DNA from 4 places in the Virgibacillus dokdonensis genome. Region 1 is predicted to be linked to each of the others. Evidence: riboswitches for the same ligand, from Rfam matches in the RefSeq annotation. Region 1 holds a riboswitch; each other region holds the start of a gene.
What was found. Region 1 has a riboswitch for S-adenosylmethionine ahead of B2C77_RS01625 (methionine ABC transporter ATP-binding protein). Riboswitches for the same ligand answer to the same signal wherever they lie in the genome.
Positions count from the first base shown of each region.

Region 2: another riboswitch for S-adenosylmethionine. It lies ahead of B2C77_RS19790 (YezD family protein); the one in region 1 lies ahead of B2C77_RS01625 (methionine ABC transporter ATP-binding protein).
Region 3: another riboswitch for S-adenosylmethionine. It lies ahead of metK (methionine adenosyltransferase); the one in region 1 lies ahead of B2C77_RS01625 (methionine ABC transporter ATP-binding protein).
Region 4: another riboswitch for S-adenosylmethionine. It lies ahead of B2C77_RS05100 (homocysteine S-methyltransferase family protein); the one in region 1 lies ahead of B2C77_RS01625 (methionine ABC transporter ATP-binding protein).

Region 1 is NZ_LT745762.1:269,546-274,619, reverse strand. It holds gene B2C77_RS01640 (M20 family metallopeptidase) at 1-467, opposite strand, end outside; gene B2C77_RS01635 (MetQ/NlpA family ABC transporter substrate-binding protein) at 489-1,307, opposite strand; gene B2C77_RS01630 (methionine ABC transporter permease) at 1,417-2,067, opposite strand; gene B2C77_RS01625 (methionine ABC transporter ATP-binding protein) at 2,057-3,088, opposite strand; SAM riboswitch class I at 3,284-3,387, opposite strand; SAM riboswitch class I at 3,523-3,629, opposite strand; gene serS (serine--tRNA ligase) at 3,901-5,074, opposite strand, start outside.
Region 2 is NZ_LT745763.1:3,924,549-3,929,622, reverse strand. It holds gene B2C77_RS19800 (hypothetical protein) at 1-283, opposite strand, end outside; gene B2C77_RS19795 (ABC transporter ATP-binding protein) at 276-1,070, opposite strand; SAM riboswitch class I at 1,504-1,608, shown strand; gene B2C77_RS19790 (YezD family protein) at 1,767-1,940, shown strand; gene B2C77_RS19785 (bifunctional homocysteine S-methyltransferase/methylenetetrahydrofolate reductase) at 2,105-3,952, shown strand; gene metE (5-methyltetrahydropteroyltriglutamate--homocysteine S-methyltransferase) at 4,099-5,074, shown strand, end outside.
Region 3 is NZ_LT745763.1:1,477,058-1,482,131, forward strand. It holds gene B2C77_RS08435 (ABC transporter substrate-binding protein) at 1-329, opposite strand, end outside; gene pckA (phosphoenolpyruvate carboxykinase (ATP)) at 753-2,339, opposite strand; SAM riboswitch class I at 2,666-2,778, shown strand; gene metK (methionine adenosyltransferase) at 3,114-4,319, shown strand; gene asnB (asparagine synthase (glutamine-hydrolyzing)) at 4,893-5,074, shown strand, end outside.
Region 4 is NZ_LT745763.1:716,600-721,673, reverse strand. It holds SAM riboswitch class I at 187-288, shown strand; gene B2C77_RS05105 (methionine biosynthesis PLP-dependent protein) at 384-1,484, shown strand; SAM riboswitch class I at 1,748-1,849, shown strand; gene B2C77_RS05100 (homocysteine S-methyltransferase family protein) at 2,080-3,129, shown strand; gene B2C77_RS22470 (DUF4177 domain-containing protein) at 3,263-3,466, opposite strand; gene B2C77_RS05085 (VanZ family protein) at 3,864-4,370, opposite strand; gene B2C77_RS05080 (VanZ family protein) at 4,393-5,074, opposite strand, start outside.

The sequences.
Region 1 (5,074 bases):
CTTTCTGTAATTTTAGCTTTAACAAAGCTGCCTTTTGCACTGCCATTCGGTCCACCTTCTTCAGCAGGCGTTCCAAAGACTACTACTTCACCACCTACTTCATCGATTACTTGACTTAAACCAATGGCAGCACCAACACTTAACGTACCAATGATATTATGACCACATGCATGACCGATCTCTGGTAAAGCATCATATTCCGCTAAAAACGCAATTCTCCTTCCGTCCAAAGCACTTTTCTTTCTAGCGATAAACGCAGTAGCATGCCCTGCCACATCCAATTGAACATCAAAGCCATTTTCCACTAAAATATCTGTTAATGTTTTAGCAGCATATGTTTCTTGATTTCCAATTTCAGGATGAGCATGGATATCATGACTAATCTGAATATATCTTTCCTTATTAGCCGCTATATTTTTTGCTATTTCCTGTTTCCAAATCGTTGTCGTTTCTGTAGTAAACGTCATTATTATCACCTCATTTTAAATTTAGTAGCCAATTTCACTTAATGGCACAAAAGTTGGAATAGAATTTCCGTCACGTTCTTTTTCAATAAATTTAGCTACATCTTCGGTTTGGTAAATCTCTGCCAGCTTCGTCAATACTTGGTCATCTTTATTCTTTTCCTGAACAGCAATAATGTTAATATAGGCTGTAGCTGTTTCATCCTCATGATATATAGCATCTTTTAATGGACTTAATCCTGCGTCTACGGCTATTCCATTGTTTATAATTGAAGCATCCACATCAGGAAGGACTCTTGGCGTTTGCCCAGCAACAAGTAATTCAAATTGCAGATTTCTTGGGTTGTCAATGATTTTATCTAAAGCACCATTGCCATCGAAGTCTTCCGCTAATTTAATCAAACCTGCGTCCTGTAATAATAATAAACCTCTTCCCATATTGGTAGCTTCTTTTGCTAAAGCAATCGTCCCTCCTTTAGGTATGTCCTCTGTGGTACCATGTTTTTCCGAATATAACCCCATTGGAGCAATGACCGTCGTGGCAATTGGTGTTAAATCTAAATCATGTTCTTTTATAAACGCATCAAAATAAGAAACCGTTTGGAATGCATTTGCATCAATCTCTCCTTCTGCTAAAGCCAAATTAGGTTGCACATAATCGGAGAAACGAACAATTTCTACGTTTATCCCTTCATCCTTAGCTTTTTCCGCTACATAATCCCAAATCGTCGTATCAGAACCGCTAATACCAACTTTCACCGTGGAACTAGCTTCACTGCTAGAACAAGCGCTAATAATAATTAATGGAATCAATAGGAAAAATAAAGCTGCTAATCTTTTCATAAAAAACTCTCCTCGTATATATTTTCAGGCGTTTTTTACTCATCCACCTGTTTTCATTCTTACTACGTATTCCTCTAAGCATATCCTACCACGTTCCCAGTAAACCTTATTATCTTCGTCGCACTCGTCTGGCTAGGTAGTTTCCGAGGGACTGTAATCCTTGTACCATGATGATAAGGATCCCTACAGTAAGGAACATCACGACCGTGTCAAAACGTTGGTAGCCATATGTAATAGCTAAATCACCCAGGCCTCCTCCACCAACTGCTCCAGCCATTGCAGAAGCTCCTACTAAACCAATTGTTGCAATCGTTATGCCTAGTAATAACGAACTTCGTGCTTCTGGTAAAAGAAAACGAGTCATAATCTGCCATGGCGTTGCCCCCATTGCTTGTGCTGCTTCTATAACCCCTGGGTCAACTTCCAGTAACGAGTTTTCTATTAATCTAGCAATATAAGGGCCAGCAAATAATATCATTGGTACAATTGCAGCAGCTGTTCCAATCGAAGTTCCAACAATCAGCCTTGTGAATGGAATAACGGCTACCATCAAAATAATAAATGGAATAGAACGAAATATATTTATTCCTGTGTTTAATATAGTGAAAATAATTTTATTTTCCCAAAGATGCCCCTTTCTCGATACGACTAATAAAACACCTAATACAAGTCCGATAAGAAAAGAGAAAATTAATGATACGCCGACCATGACGACCGTTTCCCATAAAGCTTGTAAGAGTTGTTCTTGATCAACTAACATCTGCTAACACTTCCTTTACAGTAACCTTTTGTTGATGAATATGTAGCAAAGCTCGTTTCATCTCCTTCTCTGTACCTGAAAATTGAACGATTAAATTGCCAAAAGGAATCCCTTGTATTTCTGTAATGCTGCCATACAGTATATTGACATCTACGGTATACGTTTTAGCAACTTGTGATAATAAAGGCTCGCCTGCACTATTACCGACAAACACAATGCGATATATATGCCGGTCTTCTCGCTGTTCACGAAGTAACGCATAAATCGACTCCGGTATATGGTCATTCATCACAGAACGTACAAACTTAGCAGCAATCGCTGTTTTTGGTTTTGAAAATACTTGAAATACACTGCCCGACTCCACTATTTTTCCTTGATCTAAAACACCAACCCGATCACAAATCGCTTTGATGGCACCCATCTCATGCGTAATCATTAAAATCGTCACTCCATATGCCTGATTTACCTGTTTTAACAGTTGCAAAATAGATTTTGTTGTTTCTGGGTCAAGTGCAGATGTTGCCTCATCACATAAAAGCACTTTCGGATTCGTAACTAAAGCACGAGCTATCCCTACGCGTTGTTTTTGCCCTCCAGATAGCTGATCGGGGTAACTGTTTGCTTTATCTTCTAAACCAACAAAAGCGAGTAACTCTAATACTCTTTTTCTCACTTCCTCTTTAGGACGTTTTGCCACTAGTAGAGGCATCGCTACATTCGTAAACACTGTTTTTGAATGTAAAAGATTAAAATGTTGAAAAATCATACCGATATTCCGTTTTGCTTCACGTACTTCTTTTGCAGTTAATTGTAAGAGATCCTTTCCATCTATGATTACTCTTCCAGATGACGGACGTTCTAAAGCATTCACACAGCGTATGAGCGAGCTTTTTCCTGCACCACTAAATCCAATCACACCATATATTTCTCCTTTTTTTACCTGTAAATCCACGTTGTGCAATGCTTTAACAGATTCACCTTTTCCTTCATACACTTTCGTTACCTGATCAAATATAATCATTGAACCAATCCCCCATTCTTTTTCACTTAAAATCGCTTTGTATGGCAATTGTTCCATGTGAAACAATTCCATGGATCTAGCTTTTCCAAAAATAACAAAGATGTTCTTATACTATAAACCTTTAAACTTTTATGCTTTCCTATAGTATAAAAAATACCCCTTCCATAAGAAGAGGTATTTTTTATACATATCCTCTTCTTATCTTTCAAACTACTTGTTTGCTGGATTTGGCACAGTACTCATATGAGTCCGCTGCCGAGGCTTCTATGGGCCAGTCCCTCCACCTCTCTAGATAAGAAGTATGTTATTTTTTGGCGGTAACACCACCGTTTTGCTTAAGTTATAAACTCTGAAAATTCCACCCTTTCCTATTGCGTAAAAAGAAATCCCTCCTTATACAAATAAGAAGGGATTTCCAATCTATTGGTTTCCGCTTCTTATTTTTCAAGCATGCTTGCTTGTTGGATTTAGCACAGTACTACTTACGAGTCCGCTGCCGAGGCTTCTAAGGGCCAATTCCCTCCACCTCTCTGAATAAGAAGAAATATTATATTTATTTTTGATCAAGATATTGTGTTATATCATACTACGGTTTCCTTTACTTGTCAAACAGATTTTTAGAAAAAATGGGCTATCGCCAAGCCTTTATTGCGATAAAAATTTTATCCGCGGATGTTTCCTGTTATCTTTCAGACTATGTTCCTTTTAAAAAAAAGATGCATGAACCGTTGTTCCAGCCTTCGTCAATAAGCCCAAAATGCGACTTTGCTCTTCTATTTACCATTTGACTCACAGTAAATGTTTGAATTGGCTTATTGAATGACCTTTTTTCCTCCCATATATGGACGCAATGCTTTTGGAATAACAACCGTTCCATCCTCTTGCTGGTAATTTTCCAAAATAGCTGCAACAGTTCGACCAATAGCCAATCCAGAGCCGTTTAATGTATGCACAAATTCTGGTTTTGCTTTTGCTTCTCTACGAAAACGGATATTGGCACGTCTTGCCTGGAAGTCTTCAAAATTAGAGCAAGAAGAAATTTCCCGATACGTATGCTGACTAGGGATCCATACTTCGATATCGTACTTCTTAGCTGCTGTAAAGCCTAAATCTCCTGTACACATACTCATCACACGATAAGGAAGCTCTAATAACTGTAATATTTTCTCTGCATGATTTGTTAACACTTCCAATGTTTCATAGGAATCTTCAGGTTTAACAAAATGGACAAGCTCGACTTTATTAAATTGATGCTGACGAATCAGACCTCTTGTGTCTCTTCCAGCAGATCCTGCTTCAGAACGAAAGCAGCTACTAAATGCAGCAAATTTTTTCGGTAAATCATCTATCTTTAAAATATCATCACGATAATAATTTGTTACTGGCACTTCTGCAGTCGGAGCTAAATAATAATCCCATTCTTCTAGTTTAAAGGCGTCTTCTGCAAATTTTGGTAATTGCCCTGTCCCAGTCATACTAGTTCGATTCACAATTTGTGGTGGCAACATTTCTTCATAGCCATGTTCATCCACATGGAAATCTAACATCAGGTTCCATAATGCACGCTCTAATCTTGCACCAAGTCCTTTATAAAAGACAAACCTGCTCCCAGTCACTTTGCCAGCTCGTTCAAAGTCAACGATGTCTAAGTCTGTTGCTACATCCCAGTGAGGCTTTGGTTCATAGGAAAATGGCGTCTTCTCTCCCCAACACCGCACCTCGACATTATCATCTTCATCTTCACCAATTGGTACACTTTCATGAGGAATATTAGGAATAGACAACATGATTTGCTCTAAATGTTCATTAATTTGCTTTAATTCGCTATCCAACTCAGCAATTTGGTCGCCTACTTCTCTCATTTCTTTAATCGCAGGCTCAGCATCTTGCTTTTCTCGCTTTAGTACAGAGATTTGTTTCGATACTTCATTTCGCTTCGCTTTTAACTGCTCTGTCTCGGAAATTAGTTGACGACGCTTTTCATCT
Region 2 (5,074 bases), on a different contig from region 1:
TGGAAATACCAAAGATGAGGCTGATTTGGAAGATATAATTATCTCCAAAAAATAAAAAAGGAACGAGCATGACCCCGTATAATACATAAATAAATAATGATTTTACAAACTGATTGCTATCCTTTTTTTTATTTGATACATTTGAAGCAAATACTGTCGGTATTCTGCGCTCATCCATCGTAAGCTTCGTCTCAAGAATTTTACGCATCATGTGATAATCAATACGTAGCATATGGAAAAAAGGTTGTAGCAGATCAAGGATTTTTAAAGAGAATTTACTCATGATTATCACCATCAGTTACAATTTGAACAAACTTCTCTGCGGTTTGTTTATGTTCATCAAATCCTGTTATCTGGTTGAAAATACTTTCTAAAGAGCCTTGCTTATTTTGTTCGCGCAATTCTTCAAATGTACCATCTGCTGCAATTTCTCCATCCTTAAGCAGGACGATGCGATTGCTAATCTTTTCTACAACCTCCATAATATGTGAGGAATAAAAAATGGTCTTTCCTTCTGCAACAAGCTGTTCCAAGATGTCTTTAATGATGATGACACTATTAGCATCAAGCCCATTTAGTGGTTCGTCTAAAAAGATCAGATCGGGATTATGCAATAGGCTTGAAATAAGTAATACTTTTTGCCGCATTCCTTTAGAAAAAGAAGAAATACGTGTATGTAAAACATCTTCCATGTCAAATTGTTGCATAAGGCTTTTAGCTTTAGCAGCCGCTTTATTTTTATCCATGCCGTAAAGCTCACCGATAAATGTCAAATATTCATTAGCTGTTAAATTATCATAGATCTCTGCATTTTCTGGGACATAACCAATTTTACGTTTGTAGGAGTAATCACTTGTAGCAATATCTACTCCAAAAAGTTCTACCGTCCCACTATATTCTTCTATTAACCCGAGCATGATTTTAAGTGTAGTACTCTTTCCCGCACCGTTAGGCCCAATATACCCAATGATTTGTCCAGCATATACATCGAGATTAATGTTATTTAATACGCTTTTACTTCCATAACTCATGGATAAATTTCTTAACGACAATACTTTTTCAGTATACATCAAACTCACCTGCTTCCTAGAAAATTTTTAGAACCATGTATCCTAGTCCATGAGAGACTAGGAATCAAAGAAAAATTTGCTTCCATTTGTATTTGTGAAACAGAAATTAAGTAAATTATCACAACCTTCATATGGTCATTATACGATAGTTAAATCTAATTATCATTAACGATTTAAAATCTAACAAAAAAAGTCAATTTGTGGGTGGTGTTAAGGAATCATAAAAATCTAATATATATTCAAACAAGTGTGCTCGACAGCTAATGGAATTAGGTTTAATCCTATTGAACAACTATGAATAAGTCTGAAAAGCGCTTCGAGAATGTATGTATAAAACCTATTTGTATTAATATTTGCAAAAATTTTATAAATAAATTATTGACAATAATACACTTTCGGTGTAGAGTATTAAACAAATTTAATATTAGATGATTTCTTATCCAGAGAGGTGGAGGGACTGGCCCAGCGAAACCTCGGCAACAGACTTTGTTGAAGTACTGTGCCAATTCCAGCAAGCATTATGCCTGAAAGATAAGAAGAGCGATAGACTTATAAAATAATCCACCTCTTCTTATTTATCAAAAGGAAGAGGTTTTTTGTTATGAACAGGCGCTTTTCTTCCAAGGGCACTAGGCTTTTACAAGTTCCAGTTTGGTTACTTGTACTTTGAATAACATGAGAAGGGAAGATGGGAAAATGGGTAAATTGAATGAAGTACAATGGGAGTATGTAAGAAAAAGCTTAGATGCAATTGATTTCGGTTCTGTAGTCATTACTGTACACGCTGGAAGGGTTACACAAATTGACATAACGGAGAAAAAGCGGTTTGCGAATATGAATAACAATCATTCGTTACAAAATTCCAAATAAAGCACATGCCGATTAGACAACTAAAGGCATCTTTTACCTTTTCGATTATTTAATAAGGTGAAAGATGCCTTTTACTATGTTAAAACCATTTTTCCGCATGAACTGTTAGTAAGACCTATCATGAGTATGAGCAGATGATTTGATGCAAAGGAGGAGAAACCGACATGAGCTTATTACAACAATTACAAAATCAAATTTTAATTGCCGATGGTGCTATGGGAACGATGCTTTATTCCTATGGAATCGATCAAAGTTTTGAACAATTAAACATAACCCATCCAAATCAAGTTCAACAAGTACATGAAGCGTATATTCATGCTGGAGCAACAGTCATTCAAACAAATACATATGGTGCAAATTATATTAAATTAGCACGATATGGGTTGGAGGATCAGGTGAAAAGGATCAACCAAAAGGCTGTGCAAATTGCAAAGGAAGCTCGGCAAAAAGGAGTATCCATTGTAGGGGGGATTGGCGGTATTCATGGCGTTCAAGCTTTAAACGAAACAAAAGAGGAAATTAAGCGAAGCTTCCGAGAACAATTATATTGTTTGCTTTTGGAGGGAGTAGATGGGCTCATTTTAGAAACTTATTATAATCTCGATGAATTAAAGATGGTGTTGGAAATTGCTCGGGAGGAAACGAAAATCCCTATTATTGCAAATGTATCGATGCATGTTCCGGGGATTTTGGAAAATGGAACACCGTTGGCTGAAGCATTACAACAACTGGAAGCTTTAGGTGCTGATCTCGTTGGCGTGAACTGTCGTTTTGGTCCGTCGCAAATAATCACCTCTTTACAATCGGTTCCTATACCGAAAAGGGCTTTTTTAGCTGCTTACCCAAATGCAAGCTTACCTGCTTATCGCGATGGTGTACTTTATTACGAAAATGAACCGGATTATTTTAGGGAGTGTGCCAGCCAATTAAGAGAGCAAGGAGTTCGTTTAGTAGGAGGGTGTTGCGGAACAACACCTAACCATATTAAAGCATTAGCTGAGGGCTTGAATGCTACTAATCCTATTACTGAAAAAGTGGTAGACTTTCCAAAGCAGGATAGGGTGATGTTAAAAAGGAAACGAAAAGAAAAATCGCTGGCAGAATTAGCAAAAGAACGACATACCATTATTGTTGAATTAGATGCTCCCAAACATTTAGATATGACAGAATACCACCAGGGAATACAAGCATTGAAAGAAGCTGGAATCGATGCAGTAACACTTGCCGATAATTCGCTTGCAACACCGCGAATATGTAATACAGCTATTGCAACGATTATTAAAGAGCAAGGAATCAAACCGTTAGTCCATATAGCTTGCCGAGACCGTAATTTAATTGGCTTACAGTCGCATTTAATGGGATTGCACATTTTAGGAATTCATGAAATTTTAGCAATAACTGGCGACCCAACTAAAATTGGCAGTTTTCCAGGAGCAACATCCGTGTTTGATGTGAATTCATTTAAATTAATTGAACGAATTAAAAAAGGAAATCAAGGCATGTCATTTTCTGGGCATTCTCTAAGAGAACATACTGCATTTACCGTAGGAGCAGCTTTTAGTCCAAATGTGAATAATGTAGAAAAGGCGATTGCTCGATTGGAGAGAAAGATCGCAAGTGGTGCTGATTACATCATGACACAACCCATGTATAGCAAAGATAAAATAATTGCTTTGAAACAAGCGACCTCACATATAGATACTCCGATTTTTATTGGAATTATGCCATTAACGTCTACAAAGAATGCTGAATTTTTACACCATGAAGTACCGGGGATAAAGCTTACAGATGAAGCTCGATCTCGTATGAAAGCAGCAGAAGGAAATCGAGCACAATCAACAAAAGAAAGTATAGCTATTTCGAAAGAGCTACTTGATACAGCTTTAGAACATTTTTACGGGATATATCTTATCACTCCGTTTATGCGCTATGATATGATCGTCGAATTAGTTAACTATATTCATCAAAAAACAAATTCTATGCGAGTGAAAGCAAGCTTATCCTCACATTAATTTAGGATTTAAGGGTAAGTACAAATCAAATTCTAAAGAATAGTCGTTTAGAATAAATGCATTAACCTATCCTAGAACCTGAGAACCCAAGAGAGAATGTGAATAATCATGATTTTCGATCACATATAAAAAATGGAGGAGTATATATGTCAAAAATAAAGAGTTCGAATATTGGTTATCCGAGAATTGGAGAAAATCGAGAGTGGAAAAGAACACTAGAAAATTTTTGGAGTGGAGTTATTTCCGAGACGGAATTATTTGAAAAAACAACAGAAATCCGTTTACGTAATTTGAAAAAACAACAAGAAAAAGGAATCGATCTAATCCCGGTAAATGACTTTTCCTTATATGACCATGTTTTAGATACAGCCGTTACGTTTGGAATCGTACCGAAACGTTTTAACTATACTGGTGGAAAAGTAGATAAGCACACGTACTTCGCTATTGCACGTGGAACAGGTGGGACCGTCGCTTCTGAAATGACGAAATGGTTTAACACAAATTACCATTATATTGTTCCGGAATTAGATGATGTCACACCTTCATTAGTAGAGAACCGTGCTTTAACTTTTTATCAAGAAGCTAAAGAAAAACTAGATATTGATGGAAAGCCTGTCCTTTTAGGCCCCGTAACATTTGTAAAACTGGCAAAGGGTTATGACGAGCAGGAGTTTTCAACAATTGTGGAGACATTTGTACCATTATATGTCCAGGTCTTACAAGAACTTGTCGAAGCGGGGGCATCTTGGATTCAGATAGATGAGCCAATCTTAGTAACGCAATTATCGAAAGAAGAAATCGCAGTAGTTGAAAAAGTGTATCAGGCTTTTGCTAAACACGTACCTCGTGCGAAGATTATTTTACAAACGTATTTTGAAAAAATAACTGCTTATGAAAAAATAGTGAATCTACCAGTAAAAGCGATTGGTATCGATTTTGTTCACGGAGATTCTTTAGAATTATTAAAAACGTATGGATTTCCCAAGGGTAAGGTGCTAGCAGCAGGAATTATTAATGGACGTAATGTTTGGCGAGCTAATTTAGCAGAAAAGCGCACGCTGATGGAAGAGATTAGACAGCTAGTTCATCATGATCAGCTTATTATTCAACCATCTTGTTCCC
Region 3 (5,074 bases), on a different contig from region 1:
GTTTGCGTTAGTTGAGCAAAGTTAATAGCAATATCTTTTGAATCTTGAGCATAGACGTAAATAGACGTTTCCGCTCCAACTAAAGCGATATCCGATCCATCTGATAATAGGGAAGTCATCGTTTTATCACCACCCCATGTGGTTTGCAATTCTACATCTAACCCCTCATCTTTAAAAAATCCTTTTTCTAAAGCGACATATTGCGGTGCATAAAAAATGGAACGAGTAACTTCAGCTAATTGAATTTTCTTATTGGAGTTTTCATTATTACAACTTGTTAAAAACAAGAGTATGCTGCTGAAGAGCAGGAAAAATAGAATTTTTTTCATCCTATTTGCTCCTTTCTATAATTTCATTCGTCAAAACAGTTTATGATTGGATAGAAAAATGTGTGAATGCCTAGTTAATTAGAAAAACTTGGCTTGTCGCCAAGTTTTAAGGCGAAAGCCTTTGTTTTTCCTATAAGGAGCAAGCGCCCGTTTAGCAACGTAGCGAATGGAACAAATTAACGGAGATAAAGGAATTACGGTGAGGGGATGATTCGATGATGACTTATCGAGCAATGGAGTGAAGTCGCCTAATTGCTAGACGATGGAGCAGACGTGACTATTCGGTTTTTTCATTATCCACAACACCTCATTTTATAAATTTCTATACAATAAAAAAATCGACCTCCTATTGAGGTCGATATGCAGCAGTAACTGCTAGGTAATACTTTATATAAAATTCCTTTTGGGATGAGGAAACATGAGTTAACCCTTAAAAATAGGGCCAGCATTAGCAATATCTTCACGAGCTTCCGTAAATTGTTTGAAATTCTCATGAAATTTCATTGCAAGCTGTTTTGCTGTTTGGTCATAAGCGGCTTTATCTTGCCACGTGTTTTTCGGAATTAATACTTCATCAGGGACTCCAGGCACATGCATTGGAATTTCCAATCCGAAAACTTGATCTTTTGTTGTTTCTACGCCATGTAATTCTCCTTCTAGAGCAGCATGAATCATAGCCCGTGTATAAGATAGCTTCATACGCTTTCCTACACCGTAGGATCCTCCTGTCCAACCAGTATTAACGAGGAAGACATTTGATTGATAGGCGTCAATTTTCTCCCCCAGCATAGCGGCATATTTAGATGGTGCTAACGGGAGGAACGGAGAACCGAAACAAGCTGAAAAGGTCGCCTGTGGTTCTGTTACACCTCTTTCTGTACCTGCTAGTTTACTCGTATAGCCACTTAGAAAGTGATACATAGCCTGTTCTTTTGTTAATTTACTAATTGGAGGCAATGTTCCGGACGCATCTGCAGTTAGAAAAATAATTGTATTTGGGTGTCCTGCCATACTAGGAATTGCAATATTATCCATGTTCTCTAACGGATATGCTGCGCGTGTGTTTTCTGTTAAGATTGTGTTATCATAATCAGGAATTCTAGATTGTTCATCCAATACGACGTTTTCTAATACTGTACCAAATTTAATGGCATCATAAATTTGTGGTTCCTTTTCCTGCGATAGATTGATACATTTAGCGTAACATCCGCCCTCTATATTAAATACACCATTAGGCCCCCAACCGTGCTCATCATCACCAATTAGACGACGATATGGGTCAGCGGATAACGTAGTTTTTCCTGTTCCTGACAAACCAAAAAATAAGGCAACGTCACCTTCATTACCTACGTTAGCAGAGCAATGCATCGATAATACATTACGTTGTGGCAATAAATAGTTCATAACGGAAAAAATAGATTTTTTAATTTCACCAGCATACTCGGTTCCGCCTATTAATACAATACGTTGTTTAAATGATACAAGAATAAATGCTTCTGAATTTGTACCGTCTACTTTTGGGTTAGCTTTAAATGTTGGTGCAGATATAACAGTAAATTCTGGCTGATGCTTTTCTAGTTCTTCCTTCGTAGGTGTGATAAATAATTGTCTGGCAAAGAGATTGTGCCATGCATATTCATTAATCACTTGCAAAGGAAGACGGTATTCATGGTCTGCTCCAGCATATCCTTTAAAATGAAAGATTTCCGACTTGTTTTTTAAATAGGCAACGACTTTTTGATAAAGCTTATTGAAAGTCTCTTCGCTAACAGAACGATTTACCGTTCCCCAATCAACATACTTTTCGCTCATTTCATCTTTTACAATAAATTTATCTTTAGGAGAGCGACCAGTATAAGCTCCTGTTTCAGATTGAACAGCTCCAGTTGCTGATAACTTTCCTTCTTTTCTAGCTAAAATTTTTTCTACAAGTTGTGGTACAGATAAATTCGACAACAAATAAGGATGTGCATATAATTCGGTTACAAATGATTTTTCTACCGTTTTCATTAAAAATACCTGCCTTTTAACTCAAATTTATTCATGTTCATGTGTTTAATCTGTAAATAGTATAACACATTTATTCAAATAGTCCATACTAAATATGATAAAATATAAAAAATTAAAGAAGAATTAGTATGCCTCTCTGGTGTTTCTTATACTATAGGAAAGTATAAATTTTTAGGGTTTATATAATAAAAGAAAACAAAGGCTTTCTTCATAAGACTGGGTGACGAGCTAAGTTTTTCTAATAGTATGTGGGTAAAGTGATTGAAAATACACCCAAATTAATTGACAGGAACCTACTATTTAGGTAAGCTGAATTGCGAACGGATCTCTTATTCAGAGTTGGTGGAGGGACAGTCCCTAAGAAACCCAGCAACCATCACACATTTGTGAAAAGGTGCTAACCTGATGCAAGGTCATACGAAACCTTGAACAATAAGAGCGAAAGGATCGCTATTCCCTTTCCTCATGATAAGCAGGAAGGGATTTTTTATACTGTAGAAAAGTATAAAATTAGGGCTTATAGTATAAGGAAGACTACCGCTTTCGCCATAGGAACTTGGCGTTTAAGCCAAGCTTTTCTATTGTTAAATGTATACAGGTAATCTAGCGCAGGATAACTAGAAGTGTTTGTTCTTGTCATTATATATGCATATCTTATAATAATGATCATTTTAGATTTCTTTTGTTTATCGTGTGTCAGAGAAAACATCCAGTTAAGTAAATTTTCACGTTATATAGAGTTCCGTATCTGATTTTAAAGGAGGAAGTAGCAAAATGGCTACGAATCGACGTTTATTTACTTCTGAATCTGTAACAGAAGGTCATCCTGATAAAATATCAGATCAAATTTCTGATGCTATCTTAGATGAAATATTACAATCGGACCCTTATGCTCGTGTTGCATGCGAGACAACCGTTACGACAGGTCTTGTATTAGTGGCAGGTGAAATATCTACGACTACTTATGTTGACATCCCAGCAGTCGTACGAAAAACGGTTGAGGAGATAGGTTATACGCGAGCAAAGTTTGGTTTTGATGCTAAAACTTGTGCTGTATTAACGGCAATAGATGAGCAATCTCCAGACATTGCTGGAGGCGTAAATAAGGCATTGGAAGCAAGACAGGGACGAATGAGCGAGGAAGAAATTGATGCTATTGGAGCTGGTGACCAAGGTTTAATGTTTGGATTTGCTTGCGATCAAACGGAAGAATTAATGCCACTACCGATTTCTTTAGCACATAAGTTAGCTAAACGATTGTCAGATGTCCGTAAAAGGCGTATCTTGGATTACTTGAGACCAGATGGAAAAACACAAGTAACCGTAGAATATGGAGAAGATGGGCAGCCTATTCGAGTTGATACCATCGTTATTTCCACGCAACACCATCAAGATGCAACTGTGGAACAAATTGAAAAAGATTTATTAAAGCATGTTATTTTTCCAGTAGTCCCAGCACATTTGTTAGATGAAACAACAAAATACTTTATCAATCCAACTGGGCGATTTGTAATAGGTGGCCCACAAGGTGATGCAGGTTTAACTGGAAGAAAAATTATCGTGGATACGTATGGTGGTTATGCACGACATGGCGGGGGGGCATTTAGTGGTAAGGATGCAACGAAAGTAGATCGTTCTGCCGCTTATGCAGCAAGGTATGTTGCAAAAAACATTGTCGCTGCAAAATTAGCTAAGAGTTGTGAAGTTCAACTTGCTTATGCGATTGGTGTAGCAGAACCGGTGTCAATTGCTATTGATACGTTCGGAACAGGAATCGTTCGTGAAGAAGTATTGGTTCAAGCTGTGAGGAAGTTGTTCGACCTTCGTCCTGCTGGGATTATTCATATGCTTGATTTACAAAAGCCAATATTTAGAAATACAGCTGCATATGGTCACTTTGGGCGTACAGATGTTGTATTTCCTTGGGAAAAAACGGACAAAGTAGAAGAATTAATTGCATTAGTAAAAGAACAGCAGTAGAGTGAGCAAGGGCATGACTTTTCGGTCGCTGGAGAGGTCATGTTTTTGTTTTACTGTAAGGAAAGGTAAGAAAGAGTTTTCGATAATACCCTGCTTTATTCTCAGGTTCTTGGTTTGTAAAAGGTGACAGAAATGAGCAGACCAGCAAGCGATAGTGGGGTAGTTGTAAGATTTTCCATCCCGTTAAGTGGAAGTTTGGGGAATGATAGTTGATGCTGTTAAGCTAGCGGAGGATAACACGGGAGACTCCTCGAAAATGATTGCAATGTTTCGCTGACGTAACTTTCCTTGTCCTGTGGGAAAGCGCAGCGGGAAGCCCCCATAGAAAAAAAGCAATCTTTTTAGGAGGCTGAGCGCCAGCCCAAGGAAAGCGTAGTGTTTTTTCGTAGCGGTCACTAAAAGTGTACATAAATAGAGTGCTGGAAAGATAGAGGTTATAATTATGTCGAGAAAAATTTGACACATACCAAGTTTTTCTAAAAGTTTTTAACGAACGTTTGGTGTGGTATGATAGTAATGAAAAAATGATTCGTACCATACGTTACTATATTTAATGAGAGAAGGTAGACAGCTATGTGTGGTTTTATCGGAATGTTATTTGATAATCCTGTAGAACGAACAGAACAAGAAGTAGAACTATTTAAACAGCAAAATAATTTGATCACTCATCGAGGACCAGATGATGAAGGATACTATTTCGATTCTTATATTTCCTTGGGGTTCCGACGTTTGAGTATTATAGATATTGAAAGTGG
Region 4 (5,074 bases), on a different contig from region 1:
ACTTGGCTTGTCACCAAGCCTTTCGAAAGCCTTTGTTTTTCGTATACGATAAACCAAAAAATTTATACCTTCCTATAGTGCAAAAAAAAATTTTATCGGAAGCCTAAATCGATTAAAAAATCCCCTTGACTTTTATTCATTTTCCTTGTATTCTAATATTCAAACTTTTAAAATTCAATAGACATTTTCTTATCCAGAGAGGTGGAGGGACTGGCCCTTTGATACCTCGGCAACAGACCGCATGCGGTACTGTGCCAATTCCAGAAGCATAGCGCTTGAAGATAAGAAGAAGCTCCTTTTCGACATATTAGGAAACCTCTTCTTATTTCAAGGAGAGGTTTTTTGCATCCTCTCCTTGTAACCATTTTTAAGGAGATGATAAAATGTTACAACAAACGCGTGAAACAAACATGGTGCAACTAGGAAATCGAAGTGATGCTCGCACTGGCGCAGTTAATCCCCCTATTTATTTATCAACTGCATTCAAACATGATGGGATAGGGCAGTCAACCGGGTATGATTATAGCCGTACAAAAAACCCTACCCGATGCCTGTTAGAGGAAGGTGTTGCGCATTTAGAATCTGGTAAGCAAGCCTTTGCTTGTAGTTCAGGCATGGCGGCTATCCAGCTTGTACTTTCCCTTTTTCAAGCTGGTGATGAAATCATTGTTTCAGCAGATATTTACGGGGGAACGTATCGTTTGTTGGAACAGTACAACAAAGCATACAATTTCAAGATCTGCTATGATCCTTTTACCAACTTCAAAGAAACGGAAGCAAACATATCTAACAAAACAAAAGCAATATTTATTGAAACACCGACAAACCCTTTAATGCAAGAAATAGATATTGCCTCCATCGCTCACCTTACTAAAAAATATAATCTATTACTTATTGTTGACAACACCTTCCTTACGCCATATTTGCAACGCCCTTTAGAACTTGGCGCTAATATTATTCTACATAGTGCAACAAAGTATATCGGCGGGCACAATGATGTATTGGCTGGCATAGTAGTTGCTAACGATGAACCGATTTGTGAACAACTCGCTATGATGCATAATGCATCTGGGGCAGTGCTTTCTCCATTTGATTGTTGGCTGTTAATTAGAGGGTTAAAAACGCTTTCCTTGCGTATGGAAAAGCATGAAACAAATGCCCGAGAATTAGCCCATTTTTTAAGCAACCACCAAGCAATAAAAGAGGTGCTTTATCCTGGCAAAGGTGGTATGTTATCTTTTCGTTTACACGATAGCAAGTGGGTAGACCCTTTTTTACAGCAAATGCAACTGATTACCTTCGCCGAAAGTCTAGGCGGTGTGGAAAGCTTTATCACGTATCCAGCGACACAAACACATGCGGATATTCCCCTTAATGAACGTACCAAGCGTGGCATTGATGACTGTTTATTACGCTTTTCGGTCGGAATAGAGCATGTGAATGATTTAAAACATGATTTGCAGAACGCATTACAGGCATTTTAAATTTGGGCTTGCCGGAACTTTATAATAAAAGTTGTATTTTTATGAAAAAAACATCATAGAAAATGAAATGTTGGCTCTCATCCACTACTAGACGCAGAAGTTTCTAATCTATAAAATATTTTCGAAATAGGTTGACATTTATTTTTTTCGTATATAGTATAGTTCATATTCTGAATGATAAGATTTTACACACTGTGAATTTAATGGCGTTTTTAAACATTGCCAACTGTAAATCTTTATTATTCCACAACTTTATAGGATTTATCTTATCCAGAGAGGTGGAGGGACTGGCCCCTATGATACCCCAGCAACAGGCATCTTTTGCACTGTGCTAATTCCAGAAGCGTAACGCTTGAAGATAAGAAGAGACAACATTTGGAAGCTACCCTCTTCTTATTCATAAGAAGGGGGTTTTTATGTTCCAATAATTCACGATGGAAGCTCACATAGGTGAAGCAACTAAGAAAACGATTTTTTAATGAAAGGTGGGCGTAATTTTTCCATGAATTAAATCCGGAAGTCGTAGCTCTTGCTACATACTTCGTGCCACATTTTTTACAAAGCAAAGGTTTCAAAATAAAAGGAGGAGTTTAAGATGAAACGCAGCTTACAACAAAGATTGCAGGAAGGTACGGTTATTGTGGGAGAAGGTTATTTATTTGAATTAGAACGCAGGGGGTATTTACAAGCAGGTTCTTTTGTACCGGAAGTCGCATTAGATAATCCACAAGCTCTGAAACAAGCTTATCGCGATTTTATGAATGCAGGCTCAGACGTCGTACTGGCGTTTACTTACAATGGGAATAGAGAAAAGATGCGAATTATTGGTAAGGAAGAATTGCTCGAGCCGTTGAACAGAAATGCCATTCAACTAGCAAAAGAAGTCGCCAAAGAACATCCTGTAGAAGAAGCACTCGTTGCTGGAAACATTTCTAACACGAATATTTTCGATCCGAATGACCCAGCTTCCAAAGAGCAAGTAAGGAGCATTTTTGCCGAGATGGTGCAATGGTGTAAAGAAGAAGGTGTTGATTTCGTAAATGGAGAAACATTTTATTATTATGAAGAAGCTCTAATCGCTTTAGAAGAAATTACGAAACAAGAACTCCCAGCCGTCATCACTTTTGGTCTTATGGGAGAAAACATTCTAAGGGACGGGTATACCGTAGAGGAAGCTTGCCAATTATTATCTGAAAAAGGAGCGCTCGTCGTCGGAATGAATTGCTTCCGTGGCCCTGATACCATCCAGCCCTTTGTAGCTAAAATAAGAGATACAGTCAAAGGTTATGTTGGGGCACTACCAATACCTTATCGAACAACAGAGGCGCACCCAACCTTTTTCAACTTGCCGGATGGAGGTTGCAGTTGCCATTTACCTACAGAAACGACATTCCCAACGGCACTTGATCCGCTTTATCACAACCGCTACGAATTAGCCGCTTGGGCGAAAGAAGCAAAAGACATCGGTGTGAACTATATTGGCTTATGCTGTGGCGCGTCGCCTGCAATGTTACGTGCTGTTGCAGAAGCTGTCGGTAAAGAAACGATTAATTCCAAATACTCGCCAAATATGGAAAAACACTTTTTATTTGGTACTGACAAAACGTTGAAAAAACATAATTTAGAATACCGAACTAAGGCTTAGAGGGTTGCTGGATAAGCATTTTTAAAAATATCATCCGCTGACAAGTTTTGATTTAGAGAGGAACTCCCCATCAAAGCAGTGACGGGGAGTTCCTTTAAATATGATTTGAACATCTATTTATATTTTACGTTCTTTATATCGCTTTTCTTTTAAAAATGATTTGGTTAAAGTTCACACTAATATCCCCCATACTCCCACCAATCTGAGGAATAACGTTTACTAATTCCCAACCTTGTTTTCCGTATTCATTTAATTTATCTTCAGATTCCTCTCGATCAGCTGAAGTGATCCCTAATGTCCAAGTTTCTACCGCATATTCCCAGCACCCACGTCGAATCTCCTTTCCATAAATAAGATTGCTTTTATTATCCTTATTTTTTCATATATACTAAAAAGATTAATAATCCAGCTGATACAGAGATAGCAGATAGCTAAGTGAATGAATATTGCATTGCTCGTTATCTTTGCTATTTCTACTCCCACAACAAAAATCGGAAATCCTGTCCAAATAAAGAAGGAAAATAGAAGGATTACCAAAATCATTAGCATAAACATATAATCTTTTTTAAACAAGTTGAAAAAATGATGGATGTACAGATGCATATTAATCTATCCTATTTATTTCCTTTTAACCAGAAGCAAGATCGACATCTTCATTACTTTTAGAAACGGAGTACTTTTATCATTCGACAAGAACTGTGGACTTTCCTCTTTTGAAAGTGCATCTCAGTGTCTTATTTAAATCCTCTCCTGTTCACCAGCCTATGCTGTTGTTTATTCTTGATTAGCGTATTAAATAGTAAAAAAGGTAGATAGCCAATTACTCCTCCAAGTGTATTCAACAGCAAATCATCTACATCGAAGCTACCAAATTTAAAACTCAGTTGCACGAACTCGAACATAAAGCTTAAACATAATGTTGCAAGGACAATGTTGGTTAGATTTTGAAATTTTCGCCAAATTGATGGTAGAAGGAAGCCAAAAGGCGCAAAACCAATGATATTACCAACCAAGTTTTCAACCCTTATAGAAAAATTGATATCTGTAGAAAATAGATAGAAAAATATCGTTTTAAAAGGAATTAAATTATGCTCATTCCAAGTAGGCCCTTCATAACGAAATGCAAAGTGAGCTAAAATTTCATGCAAAGAAAGGTACTTAAACAAGACAAGTTTTGATAATATGAGTACGTACACACATAACACTAGAAATAAACCTATTTTTATAATGGCTTTCATCATCTACAACTCACTATTCTTTATATTATAATTCTTTTTCTATACGTCGTATTGCAGTTATTTCATTCTTTAAGCGCTGGAAAAATAGGAAACATAAAAATCCTATGCCACTGCCAATCGTTCCTAAGATAATGTCATCCACATCAAATTGACCAACGCATAACAACAATTGCAAGCTTTCAATCGCCGAGATAATGATCGTTACAGTTATAGAAACTTTTAATAGTGAATGGCACTTTGGGAATAATAGCGGCAGAAAGATTCCTAGCGGCAAAAATACAAGGGCATTCCCTACGGTGTTTTCAATAATAATGGATACGTTATATGAATCTGCATTTAAGATATATTGTAGCGTCGTTTTAAAGGGCAAAAAATTGGCATTTAAATGAATGTATTCAACATCAAATGCACCTGTAAAATTTTCCGGAATAGCCACATGTGGGTTAAAAAAGTCACCACTTTTAACTATAGTCGCTGTTAAAATCATGCGCTCCAAAAAGAACTTAAAAAATAGGATAAGAACATATAATCCGAAAAAAATGCCTGTCGTTATTTTGCATAATTTGTGAAAAGGAGAAATAGATGTTTGTAAGCCGCTTGCTAATTGCTTTTGTTCGCCAAACGTTTCTAACGCTTTATTTACGGCTACTTCATTTGAAAACCCATCTTCCTTATATTCTTGTATCAACAAATACAAATGATCTTTC